One region of the Pseudomonas putida genome, then DNA from elsewhere that is predicted to be linked to it. Evidence: predicted binding sites of a transcription regulator. Region 1 holds the regulator's gene; the other holds the start of a gene.
What was found. Region 1 encodes sigma-54, which starts transcription at its own class of promoters, with help from an activator protein. Its sites were predicted from a motif close to ANTGGCATNNANNTTGCTNT; they were not measured.
Positions count from the first base shown of each region.

Region 2: flgB (flagellar basal body rod protein FlgB) is a predicted target of sigma-54. The motif match lies at 8,705-8,724, and genes of this name have one in related genera.

Region 1 covers NZ_CP026115.2:1,502,102-1,513,151, forward strand. Annotated here, with positions in the region: gene hisG (ATP phosphoribosyltransferase) at 1-360, opposite strand, end outside; gene murA (UDP-N-acetylglucosamine 1-carboxyvinyltransferase) at 454-1,719, opposite strand; gene C2H86_RS06920 (BolA family protein) at 1,743-1,982, opposite strand; gene C2H86_RS06925 (STAS domain-containing protein) at 2,101-2,403, opposite strand; gene C2H86_RS06930 (MlaC/ttg2D family ABC transporter substrate-binding protein) at 2,400-3,047, opposite strand; gene mlaD (outer membrane lipid asymmetry maintenance protein MlaD) at 3,057-3,542, opposite strand; gene mlaE (lipid asymmetry maintenance ABC transporter permease subunit MlaE) at 3,542-4,339, opposite strand; gene C2H86_RS06945 (ATP-binding cassette domain-containing protein) at 4,339-5,148, opposite strand; gene C2H86_RS06950 (KpsF/GutQ family sugar-phosphate isomerase) at 5,397-6,371, shown strand; gene C2H86_RS06955 (KdsC family phosphatase) at 6,386-6,910, shown strand; gene lptC (LPS export ABC transporter periplasmic protein LptC) at 6,919-7,491, shown strand; gene lptA (lipopolysaccharide transport periplasmic protein LptA) at 7,478-8,005, shown strand; gene lptB (LPS export ABC transporter ATP-binding protein) at 8,006-8,731, shown strand; gene C2H86_RS06975 (RNA polymerase factor sigma-54) at 8,908-10,401, shown strand; gene hpf (ribosome hibernation-promoting factor, HPF/YfiA family) at 10,480-10,788, shown strand; gene ptsN (PTS IIA-like nitrogen regulatory protein PtsN) at 10,801-11,050, shown strand, end outside.
Region 2 covers NZ_CP026115.2:878,379-889,428, forward strand. Annotated here, with positions in the region: gene flgK (flagellar hook-associated protein FlgK) at 1-607, opposite strand, end outside; gene flgJ (flagellar assembly peptidoglycan hydrolase FlgJ) at 620-1,786, opposite strand; gene C2H86_RS04025 (flagellar basal body P-ring protein FlgI) at 1,798-2,907, opposite strand; gene flgH (flagellar basal body L-ring protein FlgH) at 2,920-3,615, opposite strand; gene flgG (flagellar basal-body rod protein FlgG) at 3,662-4,447, opposite strand; gene flgF (flagellar basal-body rod protein FlgF) at 4,495-5,235, opposite strand; gene C2H86_RS04045 (hypothetical protein) at 5,428-5,613, opposite strand; gene flgE (flagellar hook protein FlgE) at 5,686-7,044, opposite strand; gene flgD (flagellar hook assembly protein FlgD) at 7,072-7,788, opposite strand; gene flgC (flagellar basal body rod protein FlgC) at 7,804-8,247, opposite strand; gene flgB (flagellar basal body rod protein FlgB) at 8,251-8,658, opposite strand; gene C2H86_RS04070 (DUF6861 domain-containing protein) at 8,972-10,315, shown strand; gene C2H86_RS04075 (GAD-like domain-containing protein) at 10,331-10,954, shown strand; gene cheR (protein-glutamate O-methyltransferase CheR) at 11,046-11,050, opposite strand, start outside.

The sequences.
Region 1 (11,050 bases):
GGCCACGTTGACGAACTTGGTGGCGACGCGCAGACGGCCCTTGGGCTCGGGCGCACCGACCGCGCCGGCGGTCATCAGCTTGCAGCGGGCAATCTGCAGGTCCAGTGGCTCGTACAGGCCCTGGCCGCCGTACTCCATCAGCACGTCCTTGCCAGCCACACCGAGGTCGGCGGCACCATGCTCGACATAGGTCGGCACGTCGGTGGCACGCACGATCAGCAGGCGCACGTCGTCCTGCGTAGTGGGGATGATCAGCTTGCGGCTCTTGTCCGGATTCTCGGTCGGCACGATACCGGCCTCGGCCAGCAACGGCAGGGTATCGTCGAGGATACGGCCTTTGGAAAGCGCGATGGTCAACATTGGAACGTCGGTCCTTAAGCGGCTACTGCCGGCCGGGCTGCTACAGCCCGGCCGCATTCAATTCGAATGGCACATCCTTGTGCCAGCGGGCAACTAGCCCGGTACGCGGCGGATTTTCGCGCCGAGCATCTGCAGTTTTTCTTCGATGCACTCGTAACCACGGTCGATGTGGTAGATGCGGTCGATCAGGGTGTCGCCTTCGGCGACCAGCGCCGACAGCACCAGGCTGGCGGATGCACGCAGGTCGGTGGCCATCACCGGAGCACCCTTGAGTGCCGGCACGCCGGTGACGATCGCGGTATTGCCTTCGACCTGGATCTGCGCGCCCATGCGGTGCATTTCGTACACGTGCATGAAGCGGTTTTCGAAGATCGTCTCGATGACTGCGCCAGTGCCTTCGGCGATGGCGTTCAGCGAGATGAACTGCGCCTGCATGTCGGTCGGGAACGCCGGGTACGGCGCGGTGCGCAGGTTGACGGCTTTCGGCCGCTTGCCGTGCATGTCCAGTTCGATCCAGTCCTCACCGGTGGTAAGTTCGGCGCCTGCTTCCTTCAGCTTTTCCAGCACTGCCTCGAGGATGGTCGGGTCGGTGTCCTTGACCTTGACACGGCCGCCGGTCACGGCAGCGGCGACCAGGTAGGTGCCAGTCTCGATACGGTCGGGCATGACGCGGTAGGTGGCCGAGTGCAGGCGCTCAACGCCATCGATGGTGATGGTGTCGGTACCGGCGCCCTGGACCTTGCCGCCCATGGCGTTGATGAAGTTGGCCAGGTCGACCACTTCAGGCTCGCGCGCGGCGTTCTGCAGCACGCTGCGGCCTTTGGCCAGGGCAGCGGCCATCATGATGTTCTCGGTACCGGTCACGCTCACGGTGTCGAAGAAGAAGTGCGCACCGCGCAGGCCGCCTTCAGGAGCCTCAGCCTTGATGTAGCCGCCTTCGACTTCGATCTTCGCACCCATGGCCTCGAGGCCGCGGATGTGCAGGTCGACCGGGCGCGAACCGATGGCGCAGCCGCCTGGCAGGGCCACTTCAGCCTTGCCGAAGCGCGCGACCATGGGGCCGAGCACCAGGATCGAGGCGCGCATGGTCTTGACCAGCTCGTAAGGGGCTACCAGGGTCTTGATGGTGCGCGGATCGATTTCCACCGCCAGCTTTTCGTCGATCACAGGCTCGATGCCCATGCGCCCGAACAGCTCGATCATGGTGGTGATGTCGTGCAAGTGCGGCAGGTTGCCCACGGTGACCGGGCCATCGGCCAGCAGGGTCGCCGCCAGGATCGGCAGAGCCGCGTTCTTCGCGCCGGAAATGCGGATCTCGCCGTCGAGACGAGCGCCGCCAGTAATAATCAGTTTGTCCATTGGTGTCTCGCCGCCAAGTTGGCTCAGGTGCGCTCAGCCCAGGCTGCGCTGCTGAAAAATTTCATGGTTACCGCATGGATGCTGCCATTGGCGATCCACGGATTCAGGTGAGCATAGATCGCCTGCTGACGTTTGACCGGGCTCAGGCCAGCCAACTCGTCGCTGATCACGTTCAACTGGAAGTTGCAGCCTTCGCCTTCAACTTCGACCCGGGATCCCGGCAATTTCTCTTCAAGGAAGCTCTTAACTTCTACGGCCTGCATGCTCAACCTCAATCGGCGCCCGATGCGCACGGGTCGGCCATCATACAAAAAAGCCCCTCGCCTGCGAAGCCCAACGAAGGGGCGCGCGACCGAGGGGCCTCTCATCACTGCCAAGCCATCAGCTTGCCAGCACCTCATCCAGGTCATAAACCCCGGCGATTTCCCGCATGTCGTCGGGCATGGCACGCACCTCGACGGCCTTGCCGGCTGCCTCGGCGTCACGGATGAACGCCAGCAGCAGTGACAGGCCGACACTGGTGGAGCGCGCCACGGCCGAACAATCCAGCACCAGACGCGCCTCACGGCAAGCGCCGATCAGCGCCTTGCCCTGCTTGCGCAGGGCCGGCCCGCTGCGGTAATCCAGTTCGCCGGCCAGGCGCAGCACGCCCGGCTCGGCCATGGTTACAGCGGCCTCACTCATTTGACGGTCTTCTCTGGCGATTCGTCGGCCTTTTCCTTGGCTTTGGCCACTTCGCCGGCCCAGCCGTCGATGGTCTTGTCCAGGTTGTTGCCGTTGCGCTGCATGGCGTCGGCGAACTGGTCACGGAACAGCTTGCCGATGTTGATGCCGTTGACGATGACGTTACGCACCTTCCACTCGCCACCCAGGTTTTCCAGGGTGTACTGCACCGGGTACACGGCACCATTGTTGCCGGTGACCTTCATGCCTACAGAGGCGCGCTTGCCGTCATCGGCCTTGGCCGGGTCTACGACGATGCCCTGGTTGTTGTACTCCAGCAGCGCGTTACCGTAGAACTGGAACAGGCTGCGCTTGAAGTTTTCCTGAAAGCGCTGCATCTGCTCGGGCGTGGCCTTGCGCGAATACTTGACGGTCATGATGCTTCTGGAGATACCGTCGGCATCGACCACCGGCGCGAGGATCCGGTCAAGGGTGTCGTAGAACGCTTGCGGGTTGGACTTGTACTGCTCCTTGTTGGCCTTGAGCTCACCCAGCAGCTCGGTGGTCGTGCTCTGCACCACGTCGTGCGGCGACTGCGCGGCCAGGGCAAACAGGGGGACGGCCGCCAGCAGCACCAGCAGGCCACGTCGCAGGATCGAAATCATGGAAACTCCTTAATTAGCCGGTTGCGCTTCTTTGGGTTCCTTGCCAACGGAGTTGAGCAGGAACTTGCCAATCAGATCTTCCAGTACCAGCGCCGACTGAGTGTCATGGATGGTCGAACCGTCCTTGAGCACGTCTTCTTCACCGCCCACGCTGATACCGATGTACTTCTCGCCAAGCAAGCCGGCGGTCAGGATCGAAGCAGTAGAGTCGGTCGGCAGGTTGTTGACCGCCTTGTCCAGCTGCAGGGTCACCCGACCGGTGTAGGAATCACGGTCCAGATCGATGGCGGTGACCTTGCCGATCGTCACACCGGCCATGGTCACTTTAGCTCTGACCGTCAAACCGGCGATATTGTCGAAGTACGCATAAACTTTATAGGTATCGCTGCTCGGGCTGGCCGACAGCCCGCTGACGCGCAGGGCCAGCAGCAGCAGTGCCAGGATCCCGGCCAGGAGGAACAGGCCGACACCGATTTCCAGGGTGCGGTTTTGCATCAGAAATCTCCAAACATCAAGGCGGTCAAAATAAAGTCCAGACCCAGTACTGCCAACGAGGCATAGACCACGGTCTTGGTAGTGGCACGGCTGATCCCTTCTGAGGTGGGTTCGCAGTCGTACCCCTGGAATACGGCAATCCAGGTCGTGACGAAGGCGAACACCAGGCTCTTGATCAACCCGTTGAGCACGTCGTCGGTAAAGGAAACACTGTTCTGCATGTTGCCCCAGAACGAGCCTTCGTAAACGCCCAGCCAGTCGACTGCGACCCATGATCCACCCCAGATGCCGACCACGCTGAAAATCAGCGCAAGCAGCGGCAGCGAGATGAAACCGGCCCACAAGCGTGGCGCAACGATGTACTTGAGCGGGTCGACACCGATCATTTCCAGGCTGGACAGCTGCTCGGTGGACTTCATGTTGCCGATTTCGGCGGTCAGCGCGGAACCTGCACGGCCGGCGAACAGCAGCGCGGTGACCACCGGGCCAAGCTCACGCAGCAGGGTCAGGGCAACCATCTGCCCGACGGCCTGTTCGGAACCGTACTTGGTGAGGATGCTGTAACCCTGCAGGGCCAGCACCATGCCGATGAACACGCCGGAAACGACAATGATCGCCAGCGACAGCACGCCCACCGAGTACAGCTGCTTGGTCAGCAGCTGGAAACCACCGCCAATGCCGCCACGGCCGATCAGCGCATGGAACAGGAACAGGCACGAGCGCCCGAGCACGGCCAGCACGTCGATCGCCGAACGCCCAAGCAGGCGGATACGCTCGAGTAAGGATTTTCTGCGCATCACCGCGCTCCCAGCAGATCGGCGCGGTAGTCAGGCGCAGGGAAATGGAATGGCACCGGGCCGTCCGGGTCGCCTTTCATGAATTGGCGAATGCGCGGATTGTCCGAGCCCATCAGCTCGTCGGGCGTACCCTGGCCCAGCACCTGGCCATCACCAACCACATAAATGTAATCGGCGATACTGGCGGTTTCGGCCAGATCGTGGGAGACCACGATACTGGTAATACCCAAGGCATCGTTGAGCAGGCGGATCAAGCGCACGAGTACACCCATGGCAATCGGGTCCTGGCCGACGAACGGTTCGTCGTACATCAGGATCTGCGGGTCCAGGGCAATCGCCCGTGCCAGTGCCACCCGGCGCTTCATGCCGCCGGACAGCTCGTCCGGCATCAGGTCGATGGCACCGCGCAGGCCAACCGCCTGCAGTTTCATCAACACGATGTCGCGGATCATTTCGTCCGAAAGCTGGGTATGTACGCGCAAAGGGAATGCGACGTTCTCGAACACGTCGAGATCGGTAAACAGCGCACCGCTCTGGAACAGCACGCCCATCTGCTTGCGCGCATCGAACAGGTCGCTGCGCGAAAGGCTCGGCAGGTTCTGCCCGGCCACCCACACTTCACCGCCCGACGGGCGTAGCTGCGCGCCCATCAGGCGCAGCAGCGTGGTCTTGCCGCAACCCGACGGCCCCATGATCCCGGTGACCTTGCCGCGCGGGATACGGATGTCGACATTGCTGAAAATGCTGCGCGAACCGCGCTTGAAGGTGACTCCCTTCAACTCGACCGCGTAGGCGCTATCCACACTCATCTAGACTCCTTGCTAGTGCAGCCTCGCACTAATGGACGCCGGCCCTCATCGTGAAGGCACACACACCCTTGGCAGGCCGAATAGCGGCGAACTATAGCACCGCTGACCCTGCGCCCCCAAGGGCATGGAAACAGGTCGTTCAGGCCAACGACAGGCTTTGATGACATTTGCCAGGGCAATCGAAAGGATGAGGGTTTCTTGTATTGCGGCTATAATCGCCGCCTTTTAATCAGGCATTGCTTTTCGACATGAGCCAATCCAGCGAGCTGATCCACTCCGCCCAGCGCACCCTGCGCCTGGAACTCGAGGCCGTAGAAGGCTTGGTGGCCCGCATCGACACCAATTTCGTCAAGGCCTGCGAGCTGATCCTGGCAAGCAAGGGTCGGGTCGTGGTGGTCGGCATGGGCAAATCGGGGCATATCGGCAACAAGATCGCCGCCACCCTGGCCAGCACCGGCACGCCAGCGTTCTTCGTGCATCCGGCTGAAGCCAGCCATGGCGACATGGGCATGATCACCCGCGATGACGTCATTCTGGCCCTGTCCAACTCCGGCAGCACCGCCGAGATCGTTACCCTGCTGCCGCTGATCAAGCGCCTGGGGATCCAGTTGATCAGCCTGACCGGCAACCCGGACTCGCCCCTGGCCCAGGCCGCCGAGGTCAATCTTGACGCCAGCGTCGCCCATGAAGCCTGCCCGCTGAACCTGGCCCCGACCTCCTCCACCACTGCGGCGCTGGTGCTGGGTGACGCGCTGGCCATCGCCCTGCTCGAAGCCCGTGGTTTCACCGCCGAAGACTTCGCCTTCTCGCACCCTGGCGGTGCCCTGGGCCGCCGTCTGCTGCTCAAGGTCGAGAATGTCATGCACGCCGGTGACGAACTGCCCCAGGTACAGCGCGGCACACTGCTCAAGGACGCGCTTCTTGAAATGTCCCGCAAAGGTTTGGGCATGACCGTGATCGTGGACGACGATGGCAAGCTGGCCGGGATCTTCACCGACGGCGACCTGCGCCGCAGCCTGGACCGCAACATCGACGTGCACACCACACTGATTGACCAGGTGATGACTGTGCACGGCAAGACTGCTCGCGCCGAAATGCTTGCCGCCGAGGCCCTGAAGATCATGGAAGACCACAAGATCAGCGCCTTGGTGGTCGTGGACAAGGACGACCGCCCGACCGGCGCCCTGAACATGCATGACCTGCTGCGCGCCGGTGTGATGTAAAGGAGAACGAACCGATGACCCAAGATCTCATGCAACGCGGCCAGGCAATCAAGCTCGCCGTTTTCGACGTCGACGGCGTGCTGACCGATGGCCGCCTTTATTTCCTCGAAGATGGCAGCGAGTTCAAGACCTTCAACACCCTTGATGGCCAAGGCATCAAGATGCTCATGGCCTCGGGCGTAACCACGGCAATCATCAGCGGACGCAAGACCCCAGTGGTAGAGCGCCGGGCGAAAAACCTCGGTATTCCTCACCTTTACCAGGGTCGCGAAGACAAATTGGTAGTGCTCGACGGCCTGCTCGCCGATCTGGGCCTAAGCTATGACCAGGTCGCCTACCTGGGCGACGACCTCCCCGACCTGCCGGTGATCCGCCGGGTCGGCCTGGGTATTGCCGTAGCCAACGCCGCGCCGTTCGTTCGCCAGCACGCCCACGGCGTAACCCAGGCACGCGGCGGCGAAGGTGCTGCACGCGAGTTCTGCGAACTGATCATGCAGGCCCAGGGCACCCTGGACGCTGCCAACGCCAACTACCTTTAAGGTTGCCCATGTTCAGCAAGAAAGCCCGCAACATTGCACTGCTCGCGGTAATCGCCGCGGTGCTGGCGGCAGTCGGCTACTGGAATGTCAGCCCTGAAAGCTTCCTCGACAAGCCAGTGGTCCAGGTCGACGAAAGCGCCATCGACTACTATGCGATTAACGCGCACAGCGTGCAGTTCCTGCCCGACGGCAAGCTGCAATACGAAATGACAGCCGACAAGGTCGAACACCTCAAGGCCAGCGAAGTCACACTGGTGACCACACCCGACCTGCACATGTACCGCGGCACTCAGTACCCGTGGCACGTGCAGGCCGTGCGCGCCGAGGTCAACCCTGACGGTAGCGAAGTCGAACTGATCGACCAGGTGCGGATTGCCCGCACCGACGAAAAACAGCGCGATACCATCATTACCAGCTCGCGCATGACCGTATTCCCGCAGAAGCAATATGCGCAGACCGAGCAAGCCGTTAGAATCGACGGCGCCGGTGGCACAACCACAGGCAAGGGAATGAAAGCGTATTTGAAAGAAAGCAAGATCGACTTGCTCTCTAACGTAAGAGGACAGTATGAGGCTCGTTAAAACCCTCCCCCTTTTGCTCAGCCTGAGCGCAGCAGCACTGGGAAGCGCGAGCGCCTTCGCCCTGCCGAACGACCGTGACCAGCCTATTCGTATCCAGGCCGACAACGCGCACCTGGACGATAAGCAGGGTGTGGCCACCTACACCGGCGACGTGATCATCACCCAGGGCTCGATGATGATCAAAGGCAACACCGTGACCATGACCCGTGCCGCCAATGGCGACATCGACGTGGTGACCTCGGTGGGCAACCTGGCGTACTTCGAGCAGCAGCAGACTGCGGCCAAGCCCGACAAGATGAAAGGCTGGGCGGTGACCATCCAGTACCAGGCGCAGAAAGACACGGTGATCCTCACCGACCGCGCCAAGGTCGAGAACGAAGGCAACACCACCGAAGGCGAGAAGATCGTCTACAACACCAAGACCCAGGTTGCGACCGCCGGACGTGGTGGCAACGTGACACAGCCACGTCAGCGCATCGACATGGTGATCCAGCCGAAGAAGAAGGCCGAGTAAATGGCAACCCTCAAAGCCCAGCACCTGGCCAAGAGCTACAAGGGGCGGCAAGTCGTGCGTGACGTCAGCCTGTCGATCGACAGCGGGCAGATCGTCGGCTTGCTCGGCCCCAACGGCGCCGGCAAGACCACCTGCTTCTACATGATCGTGGGGCTGGTCCAGGCCGACCAGGGGCGCGTACTGATCGACAACCTCGATGTCAGTCACCAGCCCATGCACGGCCGTGCCCGCGCCGGTATCGGCTACCTGCCGCAGGAAGCCTCGATCTTCCGCAAGCTGTCGGTGGCCGACAACATCATGGCCATTCTCGAAACCCGCAAGGACATCGACCGTGAAGGGCGGCGCAAGGAACTGGAAAGCCTGCTGCAGGAATTCCACATCAGCCACATCCGCGACAACCTCGGCATGAGCCTTTCCGGTGGTGAACGCCGCCGCGTCGAAATTGCCCGCGCCCTGGCCACCGCACCGAAGTTCATCCTGCTGGACGAACCGTTTGCCGGTGTCGACCCGATCTCCGTGGGCGACATCAAGCAGATCATCCACCACCTCAAGGCCAAGGGTATCGGTGTACTGATCACCGACCACAACGTCCGTGAAACCCTGGACATCTGCGAGACCGCCTACATCGTCAACGACGGTCGACTGATCGCCGAAGGCGACGCCGAGACCATCCTGGCCAACGACCTGGTCAAGGAGGTCTACCTGGGCCACGAGTTCCGACTCTGATCCCCAGGACCTGCCTGGAGCACTGGCATTAACGCCCTGTCGGGGCTTAAGTTGTTACAGTGCTCTAGGCAAACGCTACAATTTGAGGCATAAAACTTGCTTGAATTTGGCGCTCCGGCGCCCTCGTGTAGTGGATGGCGCATGCGCGCCGGCGAACAAGGTATTAAGCCCCAGCCATGAAACCATCGCTCGTCCTAAAAATGGGCCAGCAACTGACGATGACCCCGCAGTTGCAACAGGCCATCCGCCTACTTCAGCTCTCCACCCTGGACCTCCAGCAGGAAATCCAGGAAGCGCTGGAGTCCAATCCGATGCTCGAACGTCAGGAAGACGGCGACGACTTCGACAACAGCGACCCGATGGCGGACAACGCCGAAAACAAGCCGGTCGCCGAAGTCCAGGAAAACAGCTTCCAGGAAAGCACCACCAGTGCCGAAACCCTGGAAGACGGTGAGTGGAGCGAGCGAATACCCAACGAGCTTCCAGTCGACACCGCCTGGGAAGATATTTACCAGACCAGCGCCAGCAGCCTGCCGAGCAACGATGACGACGAGTGGGACTTCACCACCCGCACGTCGGCCGGCGAAAGCCTGCAGAGCCACCTGCTGTGGCAGCTGAACCTGGCCCCGATGTCCGATACCGACCGCCTGATCGCCATCACCCTGATCGACAGCATCAACGGCCAGGGCTACCTGGAAGATTCCCTCGAAGAAATCTGCGAAGGCTTCGACCCGGAGCTGGACATCGAACTCGACGAGGTAGAAGCGGTGCTGCACCGCATCCAGCAGTTCGAGCCGGCCGGTGTCGGCGCCCGCTCCCTGGGCGAGTGCCTGCTGCTGCAATTGCGTCAACTGCCTGCCAGCACGCTCTGGATGAGCGAAGCCAAGCGCCTGGTCACCGACTTCATCGACCTGCTCGGCAGCCGCGACTACAGCCAGCTGATGCGCCGCATGAAGCTCAAGGAAGACGAACTGCGCCAGGTGATCGAGCTGGTCCAGAGTCTCAACCCGCGGCCAGGTTCGCAGATCGAGTCGAGCGAACCGGAATACGTGGTGCCCGACGTGATCGTGCGCAAGGACAGCGACCGCTGGCTGGTCGAGCTTAACCAGGAGGCGATCCCGCGCCTGCGGGTCAACCCGCAGTATGCCGGCTTCGTTCGCCGCGCCGATACCAGCGCCGACAACACCTTCATGCGCAACCAGTTGCAAGAGGCACGCTGGTTCATCAAGAGCCTGCAAAGCCGCAACGAAACGCTGATGAAGGTCGCCACGCAGATCGTCGAGCATCAGCGCGGCTTCCTCGACCACGGCGACGAAGCGATGAAGCCGCTGGTCCTGCATGACATCGCCGAAGCGGTGGGCATGCATGAGTCGACCATTTCGCGGGTGACTACGCAGAAATACATGCACACCCCGCGTGGCATCTACGAACTGAAATACTTTTTCTCCAGCCACGTCAGCACTGCCGAAGGCGGAGAATGCTCGTCTACGGCGATCCGCGCGATCATCAAGAAACTGGTTGCCGCGGAAAATCAGAAAAAGCCATTGAGTGACAGCAAGATCGCTGGTTTACTGGAGGCACAAGGCATCCAGGTAGCCCGTCGCACCGTCGCCAAGTACCGCGAGTCCCTCGGCATCGCACCGTCGAGCGAGCGCAAGCGACTGATGTAGCCCCCGGATGTGCCACAGCGTTTGTGGGGCAGGTGCAAGACCTGCCTCTTTATGCACGGGCAACAAAGGAGAAGCTGTATGCAAGTCAATATCAGTGGACAGCATGTAGAAGTCACCCAGCCACTGCGCGATTATGTGCTTGAAAAGCTCGCTCGCGTGGAGAGTCACTTCGACAAGATCACCAACGTGCAGGTCATCATGAAAGTCGAGAAGCTGCAGCAGAAGGTCGAGGCGACCCTGCAGATTCCCGGCGGTGAAGTGGTTGCCAACGCGGAACACGAAGACATGTATGCAGCGATCGACGCCTTGGCCGACAAGCTCGACCGCCAACTGAAAAAACACAAGGAAAAACAGCAAAGCTTGCTGCAAGGTGCAGCCGCCCGCTGATCCCTCTCATCCATGATCCGACTTGAAACCATCCTGACCCCCGGCCGTTCCCTGGTGAACGTGCCGGGCGGCAGCAAGAAGCGCGCCCTGGAAAAGGTCGCCAACCTGATTGCCGAGCAAGTACCCGAGCTTGCGATGCAAGACGTCTTCGAAAAGCTCATCGCTCGCGAAAAACTGGGCTCGACCGGCTTTGGCAATGGCATTGCCATTCCCCACTGCCGACTTGAAGGCTGCTCTGCCCCGGTAAGTGCACTGTTGCATC
Region 2 (11,050 bases), 620 kb from region 1:
CGCCATCGCGCTGGTCGAGCAGGTCGTTGGGCTGGCCGTTGACGGCGGTCATCTTGGAGATCTGGCCGTTGAGGTCGGCAATCGACTTGGTCAGGGCGTTGACCTTGTCGGCGATCGACGCCATGTTGGCGTTGATGTCGCTGTTCTGCTGGTTGAGCTGCGCCGACAGGGTATTGAAACGCTTGGCCAGGGACTGGGCGCTGGTCAGTAGCAGCTGGCGCGAGGCGTCCTCGGTCGGCTTGGCGGCAGCATCCTGCATGGCACTGAAGAAGCTTTGCAGCGCGGCAGTGATGCCGGTGTCGCTGCTCGACAGGGCGGTATCTATCGGCGTGATCTGATTCAGGTACGAGGTGGCGTCGCTGCTCAGCGAGGTGGTGGTACGCAGCTGGTTCTCGAGGAACGCGTTGTACACCCGACGCACGTCAGCCAGGGTGGTCCCGGAACCCATGAACACCTGGCCGACCTGCTGGCCGCCCTTGGTCTTCTGCACGTTCTGCTGGCGCGAGTAGCTCTCGACATCGGCGTTGGCGATGTTGTTACCGAGGGTGTACATCCCCGACTGCGCGGCGCCAAGCCCCGACATGCCAATATTGATCAGACTCGCCATGGTTCCATACCCTTAAAGTTTCGTTGTGGTACCGAGCATTGCGTAGCTCTCGTACGACTTCATCTGTCTTGCGATCTGCGAGATCTTGCTGGCGTAGTTCGGGTCGGTGGCGTACCCGGCCTTTTGCAGTTCTCGCACGAATTGTTCTGGGTTATCGGCCGACTTCACCGCATCTTGATAGCGCGAATTGCTCTGCAGCAGACTTACCAGGTCGTGGAAACTGTCCTGGTACGAATCGTAGGAACGGAACGCCGCCGTCTCCTTGACGAACTGGCCGTCGCGGAATTCGCTGGTGATCGCCCGCGCCGAATCGCCTTGCCAATTACTGCTGGCCTTGATGCCGAACAGGTTGTGGCTGCTGCTGCCGTCACTGTTGCGCATGACCGACTTGCCCCAGCCGGTTTCCAGGGCAGCCTGGGCCACCAGGTAACGCGGATCGACACCAATGCGCTTGGCGGCCTGTTCGGCCATCGGCAGCATGGTGGCGACGAACTCGTCGCTGTCGGCAAAGGCCTTCTTCGGCGCCAGCGGCGGCTGCGCCACGGCGCGACCGGTGATGCGCAGGCCGTTGTCCGGGATGGCGATGGCCTTGGCCACCTGCTGCCCGTCACGGGCCGGCACGGCGGCAGTATTGGTGGCTGCAGCCGGGCTGGTGGCCGAAGGCACGATGCCGGCCAGCAGGCGATCGGTGAGCTTGCCCGGCAGCGCCAGGCGCCGCGAGTTGAGCGCGGCGACGTCGTTGCGCGTGGCCGTGGTTTGCGTCGCCTGCACCGGGTCGGCCACCTTGTTGCCCCACAGCGTCGGCGCGTTGCCATCGACACGCGGGAACGGGCTGGTGTTGACCGGGGTGCTCTTGTGCTTCGACAGCTGGCGCACCAGCACGTCCTGCAGGCCGATACCGCCACCCTCGCGGGACATGCTCACCGCCAGCTGCTGGTCGTACATGTCGCGGTACTGCTTGACCGTCTCGCTGTTCATCGGGTTGTCGTCGGCCAGCACGTCGCTGGCCTTGCGCGAGGCCTTGAGCATCTCGCTGATGAACAGCGACTCGAACTCCTGGGCCACCTTGCGCACGTTGGCGTCGCTGTCGCGGTCACCATGCTTGAGCGAGCTCAGGCGATTGAGGTCGGTGTAGGCACCGCTGTCAGCATGACTGGAGACCAGGCTTTTCGAATTCATCCGCAGCGTCCTCAGATCACGATCAGGTCGGCCTGCAAGGCGCCGGCCTGTTTCAGTGCTTCGAGGATGGCCATCAGGTCGCCGGGCGCCGCGCCCACCTGGTTCACCGCGCGGACGATCTCATCCAGCGTGGTGCCCGGGCCAAACTTGAACATCGGCTTGGCTTCCTGCTCGGCATTGACCCGCGAACGCGGAACCACCGCCGTCTGGCCATTGGAGAACGGCCCCGGCTGGCTGACGATCGGGTCTTCGGTAATGGTCACGGTCAGGCTGCCGTGGGTCACCGCAGCCGGCGAGACCTTGACGTTCTGGCCGATGACGATGGTACCGGTGCGCGAGTTGATGATGACCTTGGCCACGGCCTGGCCCGGGTCGATCTCGAGGTTTTCGAGGATCGACAGGTAGTCGACCCGCTGGCTCGGGTCCATGGGCGCGGTGACCCGCACCGAGCCGCCATCCACGGCCTGGGCCACGCCTGGGCCGAGCAGGTCGTTGACCTTGTCGACGATGCGCTTGGCGGTGGTGAAGTCCGGGCGGTTGAGGTTCAGGGTCAGGCTGTTGCCCTGGTTGAAGCCGCTCGGCACGGCGCGCTCGACCGAGGCGCCACCAGGAATACGGCCGGCCGACGGAACGTTGACGGTGATCTTCGAGCCGTCACGGCCTTCGGCATCGAAGCCACCGACCACCAGGTTACCCTGGGCGATGGCGTAGACGTTGCCGTCGATACCCTTGAGCGGGGTCATCAGCAGGCTGCCGCCGCGCAGGCTCTTGGAGTTGCCGATCGACGAAACGGTGATGTCCACCACCTGGCCCGGCTTGGCGAACGCCGGCAGGTCGGCATGCACCGACACCGCCGCGACGTTCTTCAGCTGCACGTTGCCGGAGCCAGGCGGCACCTTGATGCCGAACTGCGACAGCATGTTGTTGAAGGTCTGCAGGGTGAAAGGGGTCTGGGTGGTCTGGTCACCCGTACCGTTGAGCCCCACCACCAGGCCATAGCCGATCAACTGGTTGGAACGCACGCCGGAGATGCTGGCAATGTCCTTGAGGCGCTCGGCGTGGGCACCGAACGCGCAGGACAGGAGCAGGGTCGCGGCTATCAGCTGCCTAAGGTTGAACATGTTCATCCGTACTCAGAAGGGCCAAAGCGGGCTCATGAAGAAGCGGTCCAGCCAACCCGGTTGGCTGGCATCGGCGAACGAGCCGGTGCCCGAATAGGTGATGCGTGCATCGGCCACGCGGGTGGACGGCACGGTGTTGTCGGTGGCGATGTCGTCGGCACGGATCAGGCCGGCGATACGCACCAGCTCTTCACCGGTGTTCAGGGTCATCCACTTCTCGCCGCGCACGGCGATGATGCCGTTGGGCAGCACTTCGGCCACGGTGACAGTGATCGAGCCGGTCAGGGTGTTGCCCTGGGTGGCCTTGCTGTCGCCCTTGGTGGTGCGGTCACCGCTGTAACCCGCCTCCAGCGACAGGTCGCCGCTGCCGAACGGGTTGTTGGTATTCGGGGTGGAGCCGAACAGCGAGGTCAGGCCGATGTCGGCCTTGCTGTTCTTCTGGATCTGCGAACCTGCGTTCTTGCTCGCCGACGTGCGTTCGTTGAGGGTGATGGTGATGATGTCACCCACGCGGAACGCTTTGCGGTCGGTGTACAGGCCCTGCTCGAAACCCGCCTGGTAGATCGAACCGTTGTTGGCTGCCGCCGGCAGCGGGGTGCGCGGCAGAACCGGCGCGTAATACGGGTCGTTCGGCTTGGGCGTCGGCGCGACGCAACCTGCCAACACAACCGCCCCCCCCAGGGCGAACACAGACAACAGACGCTTCATGACACTTACCTCACGGTGTAACGGGAGTAGAACCTGTACTAGGGCTTTAGAGCTGTTGAGTCACGAACGACAGCATCTGGTCGGCGGTGGAGATGACCTTGGAGTTCATCTCGTAGGCACGCTGGGTGGTGATCATGTTCACCAGCTCTTCCACGGTGCTGACGTTGGAGTTTTCCAAGGTCTGCTGCAGGGTGGTGCCGAAGCCGTTCAGGCCCGGGGTACCGACCTGTGGCGCACCGCTGGCGGCGGTTTCCAGGAACAGGTTGTCACCGATCGCCTGCAGGCCGGCCGGGTTGATGAAGTCGGCGGTCTGCAGGTTGCCGATCACCTGTGCAGCCGGGTTGCCGGCGGTGGTGATCGACACGGTGCCGTCCTGGCCGACGGTGAAGGTCTGGGCGTCGTTCGGCACCACGATCGCTGGCTCCAGGGCAAAGCCTTGGGCAGTGACGATCTGGCCATCGGAGTTCAGGTGGAAGGTACCGTCACGGGTGTACGAGACGGTGCCGTCTGGCTGCAGCACCTGGAAGAAGCCACGGCCGTTGACCGCCATGTCCAGTGGGTTTTCGGTGGTCTGCAGGCTGCCGGTCTGGAAGTTCTTCTGGGTGCCGACAATGCGCACACCGGTACCGACCTGCAGGCCCGATGGCAGCTCGCTGTCCTGGGTCGACTGCGCGCCTGGCTGACGCTTGATCTGGTACAGCAGGTCGGCGAACTCGGCACGATCCCGCTTGAAGCCGGTGGTCGAGACGTTGGCCAGGTTGTTGGAAATGACGGTCAGGTTGGTGTCCTGGGCGGACAGGCCGGTTTTAGCGACCCAAAGAGCCGGAAGCATCAGTATTCTCCTCGTGCGCCTGTTTTACGGCACCCGTTCAAAGTTGGTTAGCCGATTTGCAAAACACGCGCCATGGCTTCATCGCCTTCCTTGGCCGCGTTCATCATTTTCACGTGCAGCTCGAACTGGCGGGATAGCGCCAGCACCGAGGTCATTTCTTCCACGGCGTTGACGTTGCTGCCTTCAAGGAAGCCCGACACCACCCGCACATTGACGTCGGCGGCAGCCGGTTGGCCGTTCTGGGTGTGGATCAGCCCGTCCAGGCCCTTGGTCATGCTCTTGATGTCCGGGTTGACCAGCTTGATGCGGTCGACCTCGGCCATCACCCGCGGGTCTTCGCCCATCGAGCGGATGCTGATGGTGCCGTCGGCACCGACTTCGACTTTCTGCTCTGGCGGAATGGCAATCGGGCCACCGTTGCCGATCACCGGCATGCCATTGCCGGCGCGCAGCACGCCGAGGGCGTCGATGTTAAGGCTACCGGTGCGTACGTAGGCTTCGCTGCCATCCGGCGCCTGCACGGCGATGAAACCCTGCCCGCTCACAGCCACATCCAGGTCACGCCCGGTCTCGACCATCGGCCCTTCGCTGAAGTCGGTGGCCGGGCGTTCGGTCATGGCAAACGCCCGTGACGGAAAGCTGTCACCAAACACCGGCATCGAGCGCGCCTGTTCCAGGTCGCGCTGGAAGCCGTTGGTGGAAACGTTCGCCAGGTTGTTGGCGTGGGCCTTTTGCGCCAGCGCGTTCTGGCTGGCGCCGGTCATGGCCACGTAAAGCATCTTGTCCACAGTCATCCTCCGCTGCACTGACGATCGTTTGCCGCTCGCCGTTGCTGTGCAGGCTCTAAAGCAAGTTCCGAACCAACTTTTCGAATTCGTGAAAAAGCCCGTGAATACGGGCTTTTTCGGGGTTTTGTCATTGGGCTGCCGCCGGTTATCCGGCGCCAGGTTGCCGGTGGCGGCAAACCTGTACCGACCTCATCAAGGTTCGCGGCAACCGCCATTGCTGAAGGGGCCGGCGAATTTCTTCCAGCCCTCCCCCGGCGGCCATTGCGAGCACACCAAGCGGCCATCCACCTGGCTTTCCCAGCGCCACCAGGGCGCGGTGCCGGCCTGGGCCTGGTACAGGCAGAAAGCGGCGATCAACGTCACAACCAGCCTTTTCATGATCCCTCCTGCAAATACGACTGACCCCTTTACAGGAAAGGGGTCAGTCCACGCATGCTCAGCCAGCGACCATCAGGTCATCTGGATGATGGTCTGCATGATGGTGCTTTCGGTGGAGATGGTCTTGGCGTTCGCCTGGTAGTTACTCTGCGCCTTGATCAGCTCGACCAGCTCTTGCGTCAGGTTGACGTTCGAGCCTTCCAGTGCGTTGGACTCGACACTGCCCAGGGTACCGGTCTTCGGCGTATCGATACCCGGAATGCCCGAGGAGTAGGTCTCGGTCCAGCGGGTGCCACCGATCTGCTGCAGGCCTTGATCGTTGGCGAAGCTGGCCAGGGCTACCTGGCCAATGGCACGCGACTGCTGGTTGCTGAAGCTGGCGAACATCACGCCGGTGGAGTCGATGCTCAGGCTCGACAGGATGCCGGTGGCATAACCGTCCTGGGACTGCGACATGCGCGCGGTTTCGGTGTTGTACGAGGTGGTGCTGTTCATCGACAGCTTCATGCCGTCGGTATTCTCCGCCGAACCGTTGGAGGCCCAGTTGCCCGCAGCGTCCTTGGCGGCCGGGACCCAGCCCTTGAGGGTGAAGGTATTGTTGGTCACCGCCCATTCGGCGTTGGCCGGCGCACCTGGCGGAATGCTGGCCGGGTCGGTGGCCATGGACGCCACGCTACCGTCGGTATTGAAGGTCATGGTCGCTTCCAGCGGCGCCGTGGAAGTCGGGTCCATCGGGTTGCGACCATCTATCAGGGTGTACATCGTCCACTGGTTGGTGTCGGTCTTGCGGTAGAACTGCTCCATGGTGTGCTCGTTACCCTGACTGTCGTAGACCTTGGTCGGGAACGACTTGGTGTACGAAGTATCGTCAGTCGGGTCGAACACGATGTCACCGGCAACCGGCGGCGTCGACGGCAGCGGGATCGACGTGGCCGAGGAGTTCAGGTTGATGCCCTGGTCGATCAGGCTGGTGGCCTTTGGCTGCAGGGCCGAGGTGTCGATCTTCAGGTCGGTCAGCACACCTTTCTTGATGTTGCCGCTGCTGTCGGCAGCATAGCCCTGCAGGCGCAGGCCGTCGGAGGTGACGACATAGTTGTCCTTGCTGGTCTGGAAGGCACCGGCACGGGTGTAGACCATCGAGCCGTTGTCGGACAGCACGAAGTAACCTTGACCCTGGATACCCATGTCCAGCACGTTGCCGGTGTTGTTCACGTCACCCTGGGTGAACTGCTGGGAGACTGCGGCCAGGCGCACACCGTTGCCGACCTGGTTCTTGCCCACGCCCAGGCGGTTGGCGCCAGCGTAGACGTCGGCGAACTCGGCACGCGACGACTTGAAACCGGTGGTGTTGACGTTGGCAATGTTGTTGCCGGTAACGTCCAGCTGCTTGTTGGCTGCGTACAGACCGCTAAGGCCGATATTGAAAGACATGCTGTTGCTCCTTGTGCCGTTCTGGCCTTAGATACCGATGGTTTGTACGTCGGACAGGGAAACCTTGCCGACCCCGGCGAGGTTGAGCACCATCTCGCCCGTGGAGTTGAAGCTGACACTGGTGACCTTGGCCGGCAGCAGGGTGTTCATCTGCACCGCCTTGCCATCCACGGTGGTGCTGGCAGTGAAGGTATAGGTGCCCGGGTCGACCTTAGCGCCGCTCGAGTTGGTGCCATCCCAGATGAAGTCGGCGTAGCCGGCTTTCTGCTCGCCCACCTCGATGGTCTTGACGGTGTTGCCGTCCTTGTCCTTGACGGTAATCTTCGCCCCGTCGATGGCCTGCGGCACGACGAACTGACCATTGAAGCTGTCGGCGGTATCGACCACGGCCTTGTCGTTCTGCACGATCACCGAGCGGCCGACCAGCGACGACGCCTGCAGTGCCTGGGACGAGGCCATTGCACTGGTGATGTTGGTGACCGACTCGTTCAGCGAGGTGATGCCCTCAAGGCTGCTGAACTGCGCCAACTGGGCCACGAACTCGCCGTTGTCCTGCGGGTCGAGCGGGTTCTGGTGCTGCATCTGGGTAACCAGCAGCTGCAGGAAGGCATCTTTGCCCAGCGAGCTGTTGCCGGTCTGGGACGCGGTATCGGTGGTGGTCTTTTTGGTGGTGCCAGTGCTGACACCGGACGCCGCGAGGACGTCGTTGAGATTGACACCGGTGGTGGAGGTATCGATGGCCATGGTCCGGCTTCCTTATCACTGACCCAGGGTCAGCACTTTCTGCATCATGTTCTTGGCGGTGTTCATCAGCTCGGCGTTGGTCTGGAACGCCCGGCTGGCGGAGATCATGTCAGCCATCTCCTCGACCACGTTGACGTTCGGGTAGTAGACGTAGCCGTCCTTGTTCGCCGCCGGGTGATTCGGCTCGTAGCGCGCCTCCAGATTGCTCTGGTCTTCGACGATGCCCTTGACCTGCACGCCCTGCCCCGCCTCGCCCTGGTCCTCGAACAGCGACTGGCTGACGCCGCTCTGCGCGTTCTGGAAGGTGGTGGCGAACACTGGGTGGCGCGCACGATAGGTCTGGTCGATGCTCGACGACACGGTCTCGGCGTTGGCGATGTTCGAGGCAACAGTGTTGAGGCGGGTGTTCTGCGCGCTCATGCCGCTGCCGGCAATGTTGAAAACACTGGAAAGGGACATGAATTACTCTCCGCGCAGGGCCGAAACCAGCCCTTTGAATTTACTGTTGAGCAAGGTGAAGCTGGCCTGGAAGCCGATGGCGTTTTCCGTGTAGTTCGATTGCTCGATCTGGGCGTCCACGGTGTTCTGGTCGATCGACGGCTGGGTCGGCACGCGGTATTGCAGCGAGTCGTCTGCCATCGCCAGGCCTTCGGCCTCGATGTGGCGGCTGTTGGTGCGGTCCATGGCGAAGCGGCCGCTTTGCTGCTTCTGGCTCTCGGCGGCGAGCACCGAAGAGAAGTCCATGTCACGCGCCTTGTAGTTGGGCGTGTCGGCGTTGGCGATGTTGTTGGCCAGCACTTCGGCGCGCTGGGCGCGGAAGCCCAGTGCCTTTTCGTGAATGCCAAGCGCCTTGTCGAAACTGATGCTCATGTCGGGAAAACCTTCGAAGGTTGGCCGGAATTTCGTTGAGCAAGGTATAGCAAGGGCTGTGCCAGAAACCTGAAAGCCCGGAATTACGGGGCTGTGGCGCGGATGGTTGATGGCGCGATGCCAGAAAAGCGGCAAAGTGCTTCCGCCTGGCGAAGCGAAAGCGGCAATTGCCGGGCGGCAAAAGCGGCAACACAAAAAATTGACGGCGCCTGCCGCAATGAACTTTGGGAAGCACCCTACGTTCTTCTCAGAAATTTCCTACTCGCGTTTGTGATGAGATTTTCCCTGCACATAGATGTCAGGGAGACACCTCATGTTTCTTCATCATTTCGCACCGTCATGGCACGAAATCGAGTCACGCATCACTGACCGAATGGGCTATCAAGGAGGCGCCCATTTTCGCACTTACTACAACGAAGCTGTACCCTCACTGGCACTCACCTTGCGCCGGGTGCGGGCGGTCGAGTCCGCCTTCAATCAGGCCGAATGGCAAGCCGCGCATATATTGCGCCAACGTTTTGCCGACCTGGAAATCGCCAGCATCATCGACGAGCTGCTGATCGTCGTCAGGCAGATGGCAATGATTGTCGTTGGCAGCACCCTCACCGGCGGCGCCATAGGTGCAGGAATTGGCGCCTTTGGTGCAGGAGCCGGGGCGATTCCATTTGCCGGTGCCGGCGCGGCCATGGGCCTCAAGGTCAGCGGCTGGATCCTTGGCGTTCTGGGCCTGTCGTCCATTGCCGAGTTTTTCATCGATGGCTTGCCGCGTATCGGCGAGTACTACATTGATGGCATCCGCAGCGCCTGGGAGGGGACGCGTGGCGAGGAGGGTTTGACTGCATTCAGCCAGGACGACCCGAGTGCGATCTCGCGGGCCGCTCACTCCATAGCCCTTGGCCATGTAGAAGTCGTGGTGCTGTTGTTGGGGGCAATTGTCTCGTACCTGACGCGCGGGCGCGGTGATGCGCGCGTGCTGGCCCAGGAAATGGCGGCCAGCAGTAAGGGCGCACGACTTGGGCAGTGGATGCTCAAACATGAGGAGGGGTTGAAGAAGCGGCCGGATTTGCAGGTGGCGGAGCGGCGCAAAGGCGCTGTGGGCGGGCGGGAACCAGAGACACCGAACACCCAAAAAAATGACAACGGGCCGCCGAAAAGCCGACCGGGGTTCATGGCACTGCATCACGTTGAATGCTTTAAAACAGGCAAGTTGCCGGAGTATAAAATAGGGGAATTCAAGCGCCAGCTGAATGGCCAGGAAGACGGGCTCAACTGGATGACGGTTGAGGAGTTTTTGGAGAACGTTTCGAGCCCGAGCAAGAGAAACTCTGGAGTAGCGAAAAGAGCAAGAGAACGCTATCAAGGCTCCGTCCAACAAAGCATTGAGAATGAGCTACAAAAAACCATGGATGCATTTGAGGCGCAGCAGGTCGCAATCGAAAAAACCTTGAATCGAATGTCGGTTTTAGCAGCACTACACAACCCGGATTTAATCGTGGGAGGCAAGGACGCGATCTCTGACTTCGGAGACCGTAAAGTTAATTCGACAATCGGGCCTCAGTGGAAATCAAAAATACCCAAGTTGAAAAAAGCTGCCGAAACAGTCCCACCAGAGCTCCGAGGAACCACTCGAATGAACGTCAAACTTCACAAATGCTGAAACGAGAAAATTAACATGGATAAGATTTTTGCAGCATTTATCGAAAAATTCGGCCCACCTATTGATCGTATAGAGGTACCACCCTCCACGATAGAACGGTACAAAGACAAACTCCCTGCAAAACTTTTGGAGTATTGGTCCGAACACGGCTGGGGGGGTTACGGCGACGGAATTTTCTGGCTGGTTAACCCACAAGAATATGAGGCAGTGGTCTCATCTTGGATCGATGGCACCCAGCTAGCGGAACACGACAAATATCACCTGATTGCACGCAGCGCGTTTGGTGATTTGTATCTATGGGGGGAAAATAGCGGCTTTTCACTGGAAATCACAAGCGTTAGCTCCAACTACATTTTCTATAAAACCGACTTTTCAAAAGAACAGTTAAATAATCACCTTCAAGGCTTTATCCTCTCAAGAAAAGTTGAATCGAACGACTTCAACGACTTGTTTAAACCCGCCCTAAGCACTCTCGGCCCGCTCAAACATGATGAAATGTATGGCTTTTTCCCTGCGCTTGCGCTTGGCGGATCCGACTCTCTCAAATTCTTGAAAAAAATCAGTGCAGTTGAGCATTTGATTTTCCTTGCTCAACTCACTGATCTAGAGCCCTATTTTTTCTCGGAAGTACCGACTTGAGCATGTTGTTCAGCACATCAAGAGCCGCCCGCGCGGCGGCTCGGTTTGACGGGAACTACAGAACCACCGGCATGCACCAGGCGCTCCGTTCTTACT